Linked DNA regions of Stieleria varia. The protein of the gene in region 2 interacts with the protein of the main gene of each other region in a pairwise test. Links are inferred from orthologs where the notes say so. Each region holds a gene or a part of one and is shown on either strand. Other genes may lie near its edges.

Region 1 (6,298 bases), 8.8 Mb from region 2 along the record:
GTCAGTCGACGCGTACGGCAAAGTCCAGGCTGTCCATGGAGCCGGGGTCGCTGGCGTCTGACGGCTTCGTCCGATTCAATGCGTCGCGCCACTGGATCAGTTTTTGCAACGTCAGGTCGTCCGCCGGCAGCGGCAACGCCGAGTGTTCATCGAGCACCGCGGGTGCTCTCACAAACGATTCGTCTGCCGCCGGAACGACAACGGATTCGCCCGACCGCCACTCACTTAGCTTCTCGTTGACGACGTCTTGAATGCGGCTCCGGCGGGACCAGCCCACGACACCGACCAAGCCGACGAAGACGAGAAGGATGGTTTTCCCCACGATCCTCATTTACAGACCCTCCACCGAAACGACGCTCTTGCTCGCTTCGTAGCGTTTGAGCAAGATGTCTTTGCCTTCGTGCATGCCAGCGTTCTGGTAGGCATCCTGATCGGATCGCGAACCGTCACTCTCGACGTACAGTTCACCGGTGAAATCAAAGTCGATGTCTTCCAGACCTTGCATCGTTCCTTCAACGACTTCTCGCAGCCCGATCACTTCTTCCTCCTGGACACGGCCGTCCAAGATCGCTTGGCGGTATTGGACCAAGCGGTCCAGCACCGACTGTTGATCGGCGACTCGACTGTAGGCGAGATCCAGATTGTGCTTCTTTTGCTCGAGGCTCTTGGCCAAGTTCAGCAATCGCTCACGAGTCTCCGCCATTCGCTTGGCGGTGTGACGTTGAATCTCGGCTGATTGACGCGCGGCCTTCAGACTGGAGTCCACTTTCGCCACTTGGACATCGATCTCCGGTGGCAGTTCACGACCAGCAGCCAACAACGGGCCGATCTTGGATGCCGCCTGTTGCAGATCGGCGTCCAAACGGTTGGCTTCCCCTTCGCTTTTTTGTGCCGCCGCAATCGCCGTCGCTTCTCTCTGCTGTTGCTTTTCGAGGTAGCTGCGAACGTCATTGAGCGTGTCATCGATCGCTTGCTGGACCACCGGCTCCCCGTCGAGCAACGTTTGCATGCCCTGGTGCAACTCGCTGAGAACCTGTGACGTCTTATCCTCAAACTCCGCGTACTTGCGTTTGTTGGTCGGGTCCGCAGCCAACTCGCTACGCAGGTGGATCAACTCATTCACGCCCGAGTTGATCGACTGCTTGATCGCCTCCAGCGGCTCCTTGTACTTGGCGATCGAGTGCTGCTTGAGGTCCTCCGATCGCTTCTTGAGATTCGCGATCGTGGAGGGTACCCGCTGCAGGGAGCCTGAGTCCGTTACAACGGTCGACGCTGCATCTGATGACGCTGACAACGGAATCGGTGTGAGCGTTTGGGCCGAAGACGATGCCAGCGGCATCAAGCATGCCGACAACGCGACCCCCGCCATTGCGATCGCGGTGCTGCGCCGCCTGATAGTGGACCAGCCCCCAGCGATCGATGACGGACGAAAGATCCGATGAAACATGAATGGAACTCCTGGTGGTGAGCAGGGGGAGACCACTGCTGCGACCGAGGCCCCCCCCCTTGAAACGAACCCAGCCGCATGACTGTCTGTGATGATTATCGCAAAAGGAATGAGTACGCAAATTCATTGCATTTAAGTTCCATGCGAATGGGGCTGCCCAAGGGGCCATTTCGCCTTGGAATGAGGGCATTGCCCCAAAGCAAAGAATTCCCAGCGAACCCGGCAAGTCGAACTGGACACTCTCAAGTCACCCGCTCGGTGCGGTCGTCAAGTCATGGGCAAACGGTACAATTGCCATCCGCCCGGCATGCCGACATGCCGACTCGGCCTCGCCGATCTGACTTCCTCTCTCGACACTCGATTCGCGTCCTCCCATGCCAGACTCCGGTTCTCCCTTTCAAGCCGCTGCCGCCAGCCCCCGGTTTTCCGAACTGGAAGAACAAATCCTGGAGTTCTGGGAGCAACGCGACATCTACCAGCAATCGCTGCGTCGCCGCGCCGACTCGCCGCCCTTCGTTTTTTTCGAAGGCCCCCCCACGGCCAACGGCATGCCCCACCCCGGACACTGCCTGACCCGGGCAATCAAGGACGTGTTCCCCCGCTACAAGACCATGCGGGGATTTCGCTGTGAGCGCAAAGCCGGCTGGGACACGCACGGATTGCCCGTCGAAGTCGAGGTGGGCAAGGAACTGGGCATCCACAGCAAAGAGGAAATCGAAGCCTACGGGGTCGAGCCTTTCATCCAAAAATGCCAACAAAGTGTTTGGCGTTACATGCAACAGTGGGAGCGGCTGACCAAACGGCTCGGTTTCTGGGTCGACCTGGAAAAGGCCTACGTGACTTACCATCAGTCCTACGTCGAAAGCGTTTGGTGGAGCCTCAAAAACCTCTTCGATCGCGGACTGCTCTACCAAGGACACAAGATCGTTTGGTGGTGGGCTCAGGGCGGTACCGCCTTGTCTGCGGGCGAAGTCGGCCAGGGGTACCGCAACGTTGCCGACCCCAGCGTGTACGTGCTTTTTCCATTGGTCGATCAACCCGATCGCAGCTTGCTGGTCTGGACCACCACTCCGTGGACGCTACCCAGCAACATGTACGCTGCCGTGCATCCCGAACTGGAGTACTCACTGGTCAGTGACCCCGAGTCGGGCAAAGAGCTGTACATCGCTACCGCGCTGGTGGAAACGATCGCCAAGAAGAGCAAACGGGAACTCACGACGATCGAGACTTGCACGGGCAAAGACCTCATCGGTCTGCGTTACGTCCCACCGATGGACGGATACTACAAGACACTCGGTGAAGTCACCGGCGAGCTGGTCGAGCCAAACGGCGATCAAACGCAAGACTACCACTACTGGCGAGTCGTCTCCGCGGACTTCGTCACCACCGACAGCGGTTCGGGCATCGTTCACCAAGCCGCCGCGTTCGGCGAAGTCGACTATGAAGTTTACGACACCCAGCGTCAACGATTCGTCGAGGGACAGCAGCCCGATCTGCTCTGCGCTATCGGACCCGACGGTAAGTTCACCGAAGCCGTCTCGGAGGATTTGATCGGGGTTTGGGTCAAGGACGCCGACAAACCGATTTCGCGTGACCTCAAGGAACGCGGTTTGATGTTCTTGCAAGAACAATACTTGCACGATTATCCGTTCTGCTGGCGCGACGACAACGATCCCCTGATCCAGTACCCGCGACGCAGTTGGTTCATCCGAACGACGCGTTTTCGCGACATGATGCTCAAAAACAATTCGCAGATCGGTTGGCAACCCGAACACATCCGCGACGGACGCTTTGGCAATTTCCTGGAGTCGAATGTCGACTGGGCGCTCTCGCGTGAACGCTATTGGGGCACGCCGCTGCCGATCTGGGTATGTGACGAAACCGGACGGATGGAAGCGGTCGGCAGCTACGAGGAACTGCTCGAAAAACCAGGCATCGACGGCACCCAAGTCTGGTTGGCCGCCAAACAAGAAAACCCCGAGTTGGTCGACGACTTGCGAGTTCACAAACCGTACATCGATGCGGTCACCTATGATTCGCCCTTCGCCGACGGCTCACGCATGCGTCGGGTCAGCGAAGTCATCGATTGCTGGTACGACAGCGGCGCGATGCCCTTCGCCCAGTGGGGATGGCCACACCAAAACGATGCCGCGTTCCGCTCGCAGTTCCCCGCCGATTTCATCAGCGAAGCCATCGATCAGACCCGCGGATGGTTTTACAGCCAACTGGCGATCAGCACGATGCTCTTTGGCGAAGGAGCCTCGGTCGTCGAACCCGGCTCGACCGGCATCGATCCATCGCAACTCGGCATCGCCGATCAAGCGTTTCCGCATCCGTTCCGCAATTGCATCGTGCTGGGACTGATGCTCTCGCAATGGTGGGAGAACAACGACGATGACAAGAAGACGATCGTTCTGAGCGAAGAGGAAACGAAGGATCACAAGGGGAAGAACTTCACCAAGCAGACCGGCAAAATGTCCAAGAGCTTGCGAAACTATCGCAGCCCCGAGGAAATCTTTGACCGCTACGGTGCCGATGCCCTGCGATGGTATTTCTTTGCCAATCAAGCGCCGTGGAACTCGATCATCTACGCCGAGCAATCGATCAAGGATTCCATCCCCGAGTTCCTGCTGCGTCTTTGGAACACCTTCAGTTTCTTTACCATCTACGCCGAGATCGACGGGTTTGATCCGACCGCCGCGACCGGTGCGGACGAGCAACTCTCGCCAGCAAGCCTCGCGTCGGCGCCCAAGTATCGCCCGGCATCGCAGCGCAGTGAGATCGACCGCTGGATCCTTTCGGAATTGAACCGAACGATCCAGATCGTCACGGAGCGGATGGATCAACTGGACAACTTCAATGCCTGTCAAGCGATCACACGTTTGTTGGACGGATTGAGCAATTGGTACGTCCGCCGCAGTCGCGATCGTTTCTGGGCCAGCGATGCCGATGCACCGGACAAGCATGACGCGTACTGGACGCTGTACGAAACACTGCTGGAGCTGACCAAGCTCGTCGCACCGTTTGTTCCTTTCCTGTCCGAGACCCTTTGGCAACAATTGACGCGACCGTTCGCTCAGTCGGCAACCAAGCCACTGGCCAGCGTTCACCTCTGCGACTACCCCACCAGCATTCCCGATCGCATCGACCGGGAGCTTTCCGAATCGATGAACCTGCTGCGTGAGATCGCTTCCTTGGGTCGCGCCGCACGTGCCAACGAAAAGCTCAAGGTGCGACTGCCGCTCGCCGAGGTCACGGTGATTCTGACCGACGACTCCAAGCAAGCATGGCTGCAAAGTCACGACGCGTTGGTCCGCGAGGAACTCAACGTCAAAGCGGTTCACTACACGACCGCCGGCGAAGAATACGTCCAGTACACGGTCGTCCCCAATTTCAAACGATTGGGACCAAAGGTCGGCAAACAGATCCCGCTGGTGAAAAAGACGCTCGCCACCGCGGATGGCAATGAATTGCTGGCCGAATTGCAAAGCACGGGCTTTGTCACACTTGCTCTGCCCGAGGGTGAACTGAAGCTTGACAGCGAAGACATCGAGATCCGATTGCAAGCCAAAGAGGGCTGGGCCGCAGCGCAAGGCACCCAGTGCGTGGTCGTGCTCAATACCGAGGTCACCCCGGAACTGCAACGCGAAGGCATCGCCAAGGATTTGATCCGCACGGTGCAAAGCCAACGCAAGGCGATCGATTGTCAGTACACCGATCGCATCCGCGTGGCCGTGATCAGTGAGTCCGATGAAGTCGCCTTGGCGATGTCCGAGCATCGTGAGCTGATCATGGGCGAAACGCTGGCCGACGAATTGACGACCACCGCTCTGGATGGCGTCGAAAGTGTTGCTTGTGAACACGGTGACGTGTACGTCCAGATCTGTAACGCGGCAAAGGCTGGCGCGTGATGAACAGCTCGCCCCTGCCCATAGCTGTCTTCCTCAGTGGAGGAGGACGCACGCTGGAAAACCTGCTGCTGCATCGCGATCAGCATGACTTGCCGATCGATGTGCGTTTGGTCATCAGCAGCCGATCCGACGTACGCGGTCTGACGATCGCGCAAGACGCGGGTATTCCGACATTGGTGGTTCGCAAATCACAGTTCGGCGATCAGGAGGCGAAATACAGCCAAGCCATGTTTGAGCCGGTTCGTCAGTCCGGTGCCCGTTATGTGGTCATGGCGGGTTTCCTAAAACACGTCTTGATTCCGGATGATTTTGATCATCGCGTGATCAACATCCATCCATCACTTTTGCCCGCGTTCGGCGGTCAAGGCATGTTCGGACATCACGTGCATCAAGCCGCCATCGATCGCGGGGTCACCATCAGCGGCTGCACCGTGCACTTTGTCGACAATCACTACGACAACGGCCCGATCATCTTGCAAAAATCTTGCGAGGTGCTGCCCGACGACACCGCCGATCGCTTGGCCGCCCGTGTGTTCGAGAAAGAATGCGAGGCGCTGCCCGAAGCCCTCCGCAAACTCGCCGCACATCCACCCAGTACGTCAGCCTTTCGTACGTCAGCCTTTCCAGGCTGACATACCCCCAAACTGTCAGCCTAGAAAGGCTGACGTACATCCGAACCTTCAGTCCACAAAGGCTGACGTACTTTCCAGGGGCAACACCATGTCAGACATCAACGACGCTCGACAGATCCTTCGTCAACGTTTCGGGCTCGATGAGTTTCGTGATGGACAGTCCGACGTCATCTCCCGACTCTTGCAGGGAAAAAACGTTGCGGCCGTCTTTCCCACCGGCGGCGGCAAGAGTCTTTGTTACCAACTGCCCAGCCAGTTGCTTGAGGGCACCACGGTCATCGTCTCACCGCTGATCGCATTGATGAAAG
Region 2 (5,177 bases):
CCCGACATACGGACGGCTTCCGCGTTGGTCCCGATCGCAACGCAGTAGCGTCCGAACACGGTGCGGGTCAGCAGGAACTGGGCGGCAAAGACAGCGACCAACGCGATCAAGAATGCAGGCGAGAGCCCCAAACGGGCAATCGGTTCGCTGATCGGTGCGACCTCCGATCCGATCGTCAGCACTTGTGAGTCGAGCAACCGCTGTGTGGCCCCGCGCGCGATCTCCAGCATCCCGAGAGAAACAATGAACGACGGAATTCGAAACCATGTCGAGATTGCGCCCGTTGCGAATCCGCAAATTGCACCGGTCATCAAGCACGCCGGGATGGTGGCCCAGAGCGGCCACCCATGATTCGCCATCAGCACTCCCAGCACCGCGCCGGATAACGCCATCACGCTGCCCACCGACAAATCGATCTGCCCGACGACCAGCACCAACGTCATCCCAACCGCGACCAATGTCAATTCAGGAATCTGGCTGGCGATCAGTCGCACGGTGCTGAGCTGAAAAAAACTACCTGTGCCCAAACCAAAAAAGACAATCAGCAGTGCAAGCACGGCGGTCAAGCCACCGTACTGCAAGACGGCAGATCGGAAGTGTTTGTGTTTCATGATTCAGGTGTCGTCTGGTTGGTGACTTCAGTCCAGATTGGTTGCTTTGGCTCGATACTGCGAGAACGCGGCTTGCATGATCGCTTCGTCCGTCCAGTGTCCCCGTTCAAAATCTGTCACCCACTTGCCAGCGGACATGACGCCGATGCGGTCACAGGTTTCAGTCAACTCATCCAGATCACTGCTGACGATCACGATCGCCTTGCCCTGCTTTGCCAAGGATTCAAATAAATCGTAGAGTCGATTTCTCGCTGCCACGTCGATGCCCCGCGTGGGTTCGTCAAAGAACAGAATCTCCGCATCAGCGATCAGCCATTTTGCCACCGCAACTTTCTGTTGATTGCCGCCACTGAGCGTCCTCACTGCTTGGTCGATGTCGTTGCACTGTGTGTCCAGCGAATCAATCATCGCTTCGGTGGCCTGGATTTCGCGGGAACCAAGAATGATTCCCCCTGTGGAAAATCGCTTGCCGAGTGCACAGATCGTCGAGTTCATTCGAATGGATTGTGACAGTAAGAGTCCGTTCTGCTTACGATCTTCCGTCACCATGGCCAGGCCCGCCGCGACCGCTTGTTTGGGATGCTTGAACGTTGTGGGGCTGCCGTCTGTGCCAACCGACACACTGCCGGAGCTTGCCACATCGGCGCCAAAAATCAGTCGGATCAACTCGGTGCGGCCTGACCCGACCAGGCCGGCGATGCCGAGTCGTTCTCCGCGTGCGACTTCAAACGTGACGTTATCGACCATACCTCCGGTCAAGCCATCGACCGCCAACGCTCGCTCATCGGTTCGGTGGGTTTCAAAGGAATGGTCTGCGGACTGAGAGGAAACGCCGCTCATCCATTGAACCATCTGGTCGGTCGTCAGCGATTTGGCATCTTGCGTCGTCACAACCTTTCCGTCCCGCAGTACTGTGACGCGATCTGCCATTTGAGCCACTTCGTCGAGTCGATGACTGATGTAAATGATTGCGACACCGTCACGACGCAATTGATGCAGCCGTTCAAACAGGCGATCCGTTTCTCCGACGCTCAACGCGGCGGTGGGTTCGTCCAATATCAATAGTTGGCACTGTCGGTCCAACGCCGTCGCGATCTCGACCATCTGTTGTCGCCCGACGCCCAAGCCACCCATGATGGCTTCGGTGTCAACGTCATCCAAACCGAATCGGTCCAAGGCCTGTCGTGCTCGGGCATCCAGCGTTTTTCGATCGATCACTCCGAACTTGGCGGGCAAACGATTCAGCAAGATGTTCTCCGCGACGCTGAGTGTGGCCACTTGATTGAGTTCTTGCTGAACGATTTGGACACCGGCGTGCTCAGCAGCTTGCTTTCCAGCGGGGGCAAACGAGTCACCGTGCAGCTCCATCCTGCCCGAGGTGGCGGTGATCAATCCTGAGATGATCTTGCAGAGGGTGCTCTTGCCGGCACCGTTGGCACCGAGCAACGCATGGATCTCGCCACAACGGACATCCAGCGAAACCCGATCCAGCACTGTGACCGAGCCGTAGCGTTTGACGATCTCCTCCAGGCGAAGCACGGTCTGCATGAAATCTCGTGTCAGAGGTAACCCAGTGAAAGCTACTGCAGCGTTTCTGCAGTGACCAAGTCAACCGGTGTCTCGACATCGCTGAGCGTGCTGTTGGGATCGGCCAGCAGTTTGAGCGCCGCTTCGATTCCGAACACGGCTAGCTTGTCGGCATGTTGGTCGGCCGTCGCGAGGATCTTGCCGTCGCGGATCGCTTGAGCGGCTGCGTCGATGTTGTCAAAGCCGACGATCAACAGGTCGTCGGATCGGCCAACACTTTTTGCTGCCGCGACAGCGCCCATCGCCATGCTGTCGTTGGCGGCCAAGATCGCTTTGATCTCGGGGTGTTCGCTCAACATCGAGGAGGCGATCGTGTTGGCATTGCTCATTTCCCATTGTGCGGATTGACTGTCGATGATTTTCATGCCGGCTTCGTTCATCGCTTCATCAAATCCAGCCTTTCGCATTCGGCCATTGTCAGAGGTCTGCAGGCCTTCCAAGATCGCCACGCCGTCGCCGGGTTGCAGCTTGTTTGCCAAGTAGGCACCAACCGATTTCGCACCGGCTTTGTTGTCTGGACCGACGAACGGAATCTGCAAGCTTTCCTCTTCCAGCATTTCGGGACTCAAGCGATTGTCGATGTTGACGACCACGATCCCGTCTTTCTTAGCACGCCGCAGAGCGGGAATGAGTGCTTTGGAGTCGGCCGGTGCGATGACGATCGCGTCGACACCACTGGCCACCATTTCTTGAACCAACGCGACTTGGCGGCTGATGTCGCGTTCGTCTTTGAGTCCCTCGACGTGCAAGTCATACTGATCACTGTGAGCCGCTTGATGGGCCACCGCACCGTCGGCCATGGTCGAAAAGAATTCGTTGGCCAGCGATTTCATGATCAAACCGATCTTGGGTTTCTCTGGCGACGAAGGGTCGGCTTGACTCGATGACGTTGTCTTGGATGAACATCCAGCGAGCATGACGAAGGCCATCACGAGAAGGGGAATCACCATCCGTTTCTTGTATCGTTTCATTTCGTTTGACTCCAGAGTTCAATGATTTCGCTGCGTGTTCCGATGCCGGTTTGAGCCCCCATGCGGGATGCCGCGATCGCGCCGGCCGCGTTGGCCAATTGAACGGATCGGATCAAGTCATTCGTTTCGGCCCACCATACCGCCAACGCTCCGGCGAATGCGTCCCCGGCAGCCGTCGTATCGATCGCTTTGATCGGGTAGGGTGCAACCGTGTGGACGATCCCATCCGTTAGTAATACCGTGCCGCGATCACCCATCGTGATGGCGACATGGGCGGCGCCGCGGGCGTGCAGCTGCCTCGCTGCCGCCTCAGCTTGCGTGACAGTCGATACGGGCAATCCTGTGATCGCGGAGGCTTCTGTTTCGTTCGGGCAAACCAAGTCGACTTGCAGCAAAGCGTCGTCCCAAGGTGTCGGAACGGGAGCGGGATCCAGGATGATACGAGCGCCATTCTCATGGGCGATGCGAATGCTTTCCAGAACCGCGTCGATGGGGATTTCCAATTGCAGCAAAACGACATCCGCGTTTGCGAGCAATGCGGCGTGTTTCCTGACATCCTCTGGAGACACTTGTCCGTTGGCGTTGGGGACCACCATGATCGCATTTTGTCCACTTTCCTCGACGGCCACGACGGCCAAACCACTGGCGCAGTCGGTTGACCGCATCACGCTCGCGCAATCAATGGCTTCACGCCGCAGTTGTTCCACCAATCGTTCGGCGAACGAATCGTCGCCCACCCGACCGATCATGCTCACGTTGCCACCGGCGCGGGCCGCCGCCACGGCTTGGTTGGCGCCCTTTCCGCCGTTAACTTCGCGAGAGCCCGATGCGGTCACGGTCTCCCCAGGCCTCGGCAAGGCCTGACAGCCGATAACCAAGTCCATGTTGATCGAGCCGACAACAGCGATCGCCGTGCTTTTCGACGATGTGGCGTCGTGCTGATCAGAGAGAAGCGTTTCGGTCATTTCAAGCTTCGGAGGTGGGAACCCTTGGGGACGCTCAGTATAGCCACAATCGCGTTGCCAACGTCACATCGGCGAGCCGCTTCGAGATTCCCAAACACAATGAGTCAATCTGGCACTCGATGCCTGTACGTCGCTCGACACCCCCCTACAATGAACTCTGAAACCTATTCCCCGAGCATTGCGACCATTGTTTGTTCTCGCGTTGATTACCGTTGTCTTGCTGAGCGTGATCGCCATTGGATCTCTGCTGACGATCAGCAATGATCCCCACTGGTTCATTCGCGGATGGGATTTTCCTCACGTTCAATTGGTGGCCATCACGGTTGTCTTGGCCGTGATCTATCTTGTCGCCGCCAAAATGTGGTTTTCGACCAATGCCCTGCATCCGGGCTGGCACTGGACCGTCGGCTCGCTGGTCACAGTGATTCTCGGTTGGTTGGCGTACGGCATCATGCCCTACACGCCGATCATGCCCGTTCAGACCATGCCGGCTGCGGATTGGAACGACGATCGCAAACTGCGGTTGGTGGTCTCCAATGTCGAGATGGAGAACACCGAATATGAACTGTGGATGAAAACGATCGCTGAGGCCGATCCGGACATCGCGATCATCTTGGAAGTCGATGAGCGTTGGATGTCAGCGATTGAACCACTACGCAAGAAGTACGATCACGAGATCGCTTGCCCGCAAGACAACTGGTACGGCATGCTGTTGCTGTCAAGATTTCCTATCCTGGACCACGAGATCCGATTCCGGGTATGTGACGACGTTCCATCGATCGATGCGGTGGTGCAGTTGCCATCGGGTGACAGCGTTCGAATGCTGGCGGTGCATCCACGACCACCGGAACCGATTCGCGACAACGATTCGAAAGCCCGCGATGCCGAATTGACACTCTACGGTCGCGACTTAGAAGGATTTGATCAACCCGCTATTATCGGTGGCGACTTGAATGACGTTGCCTGGTCTTCCACCACACGACTGTTTCTACGACTGAGCAAGATGTTGGACCCACGCCGAGGCCGTGGGTTCTTCAACTCGT

What was found. Proteins that work in one complex are often made in the same cells at the same time.
Region 1: the proteins of Pla52nx_RS31255 (region 2) and ileS interact in binary tests that used the Escherichia coli proteins (3 or more experiments, as listed by UniProt). The link is inferred for Stieleria varia from one-to-one orthologs.

Annotation. Positions count from the first base shown.
Region 1 is NZ_CP151726.1:398,657-404,954, reverse strand. Bases 1,442-5,558 are described here. They hold ileS (isoleucine--tRNA ligase), read left to right. Parts: upstream 1,442-1,821; coding sequence 1,822-5,358; downstream 5,359-5,558. Other genes in these bases: purN (phosphoribosylglycinamide formyltransferase), read left to right, coding at 5,358-5,558; Pla52nx_RS01530 (hypothetical protein), read right to left, coding at 1,442-1,447. Outside these bases: Pla52nx_RS01535 (hypothetical protein), read right to left, coding at 2-322; more of Pla52nx_RS01530, read right to left, coding at 332-1,441; more of purN, read left to right, coding at 5,559-5,990; Pla52nx_RS01515 (RecQ family ATP-dependent DNA helicase), read left to right, coding at 6,079-6,298. UniProt on the Escherichia coli protein: Catalyzes the attachment of isoleucine to tRNA(Ile). As IleRS can inadvertently accommodate and process structurally similar amino acids such as valine, to avoid such errors it has two additional distinct tRNA(Ile)-dependent editing activities.
Region 2 is NZ_CP151726.1:9,232,471-9,237,647, forward strand. The notes cover bases 1,181-4,176. They hold Pla52nx_RS31255 (sugar ABC transporter substrate-binding protein), read right to left. Parts: upstream 3,170-4,176; coding sequence 2,192-3,169; downstream 1,181-2,191. Other genes in these bases: Pla52nx_RS31250 (sugar ABC transporter ATP-binding protein), read right to left, coding at 1,181-2,159; rbsK (ribokinase), read right to left, coding at 3,166-4,134. In the rest of the region: Pla52nx_RS31245 (ABC transporter permease), read right to left, coding at 1-611; more of Pla52nx_RS31250, read right to left, coding at 639-1,180; Pla52nx_RS31265 (endonuclease/exonuclease/phosphatase family protein), read left to right, coding at 4,313-5,177. UniProt on the Escherichia coli protein: Part of the ABC transporter complex RbsABC involved in ribose import. Binds ribose. Also serves as the primary chemoreceptor for chemotaxis.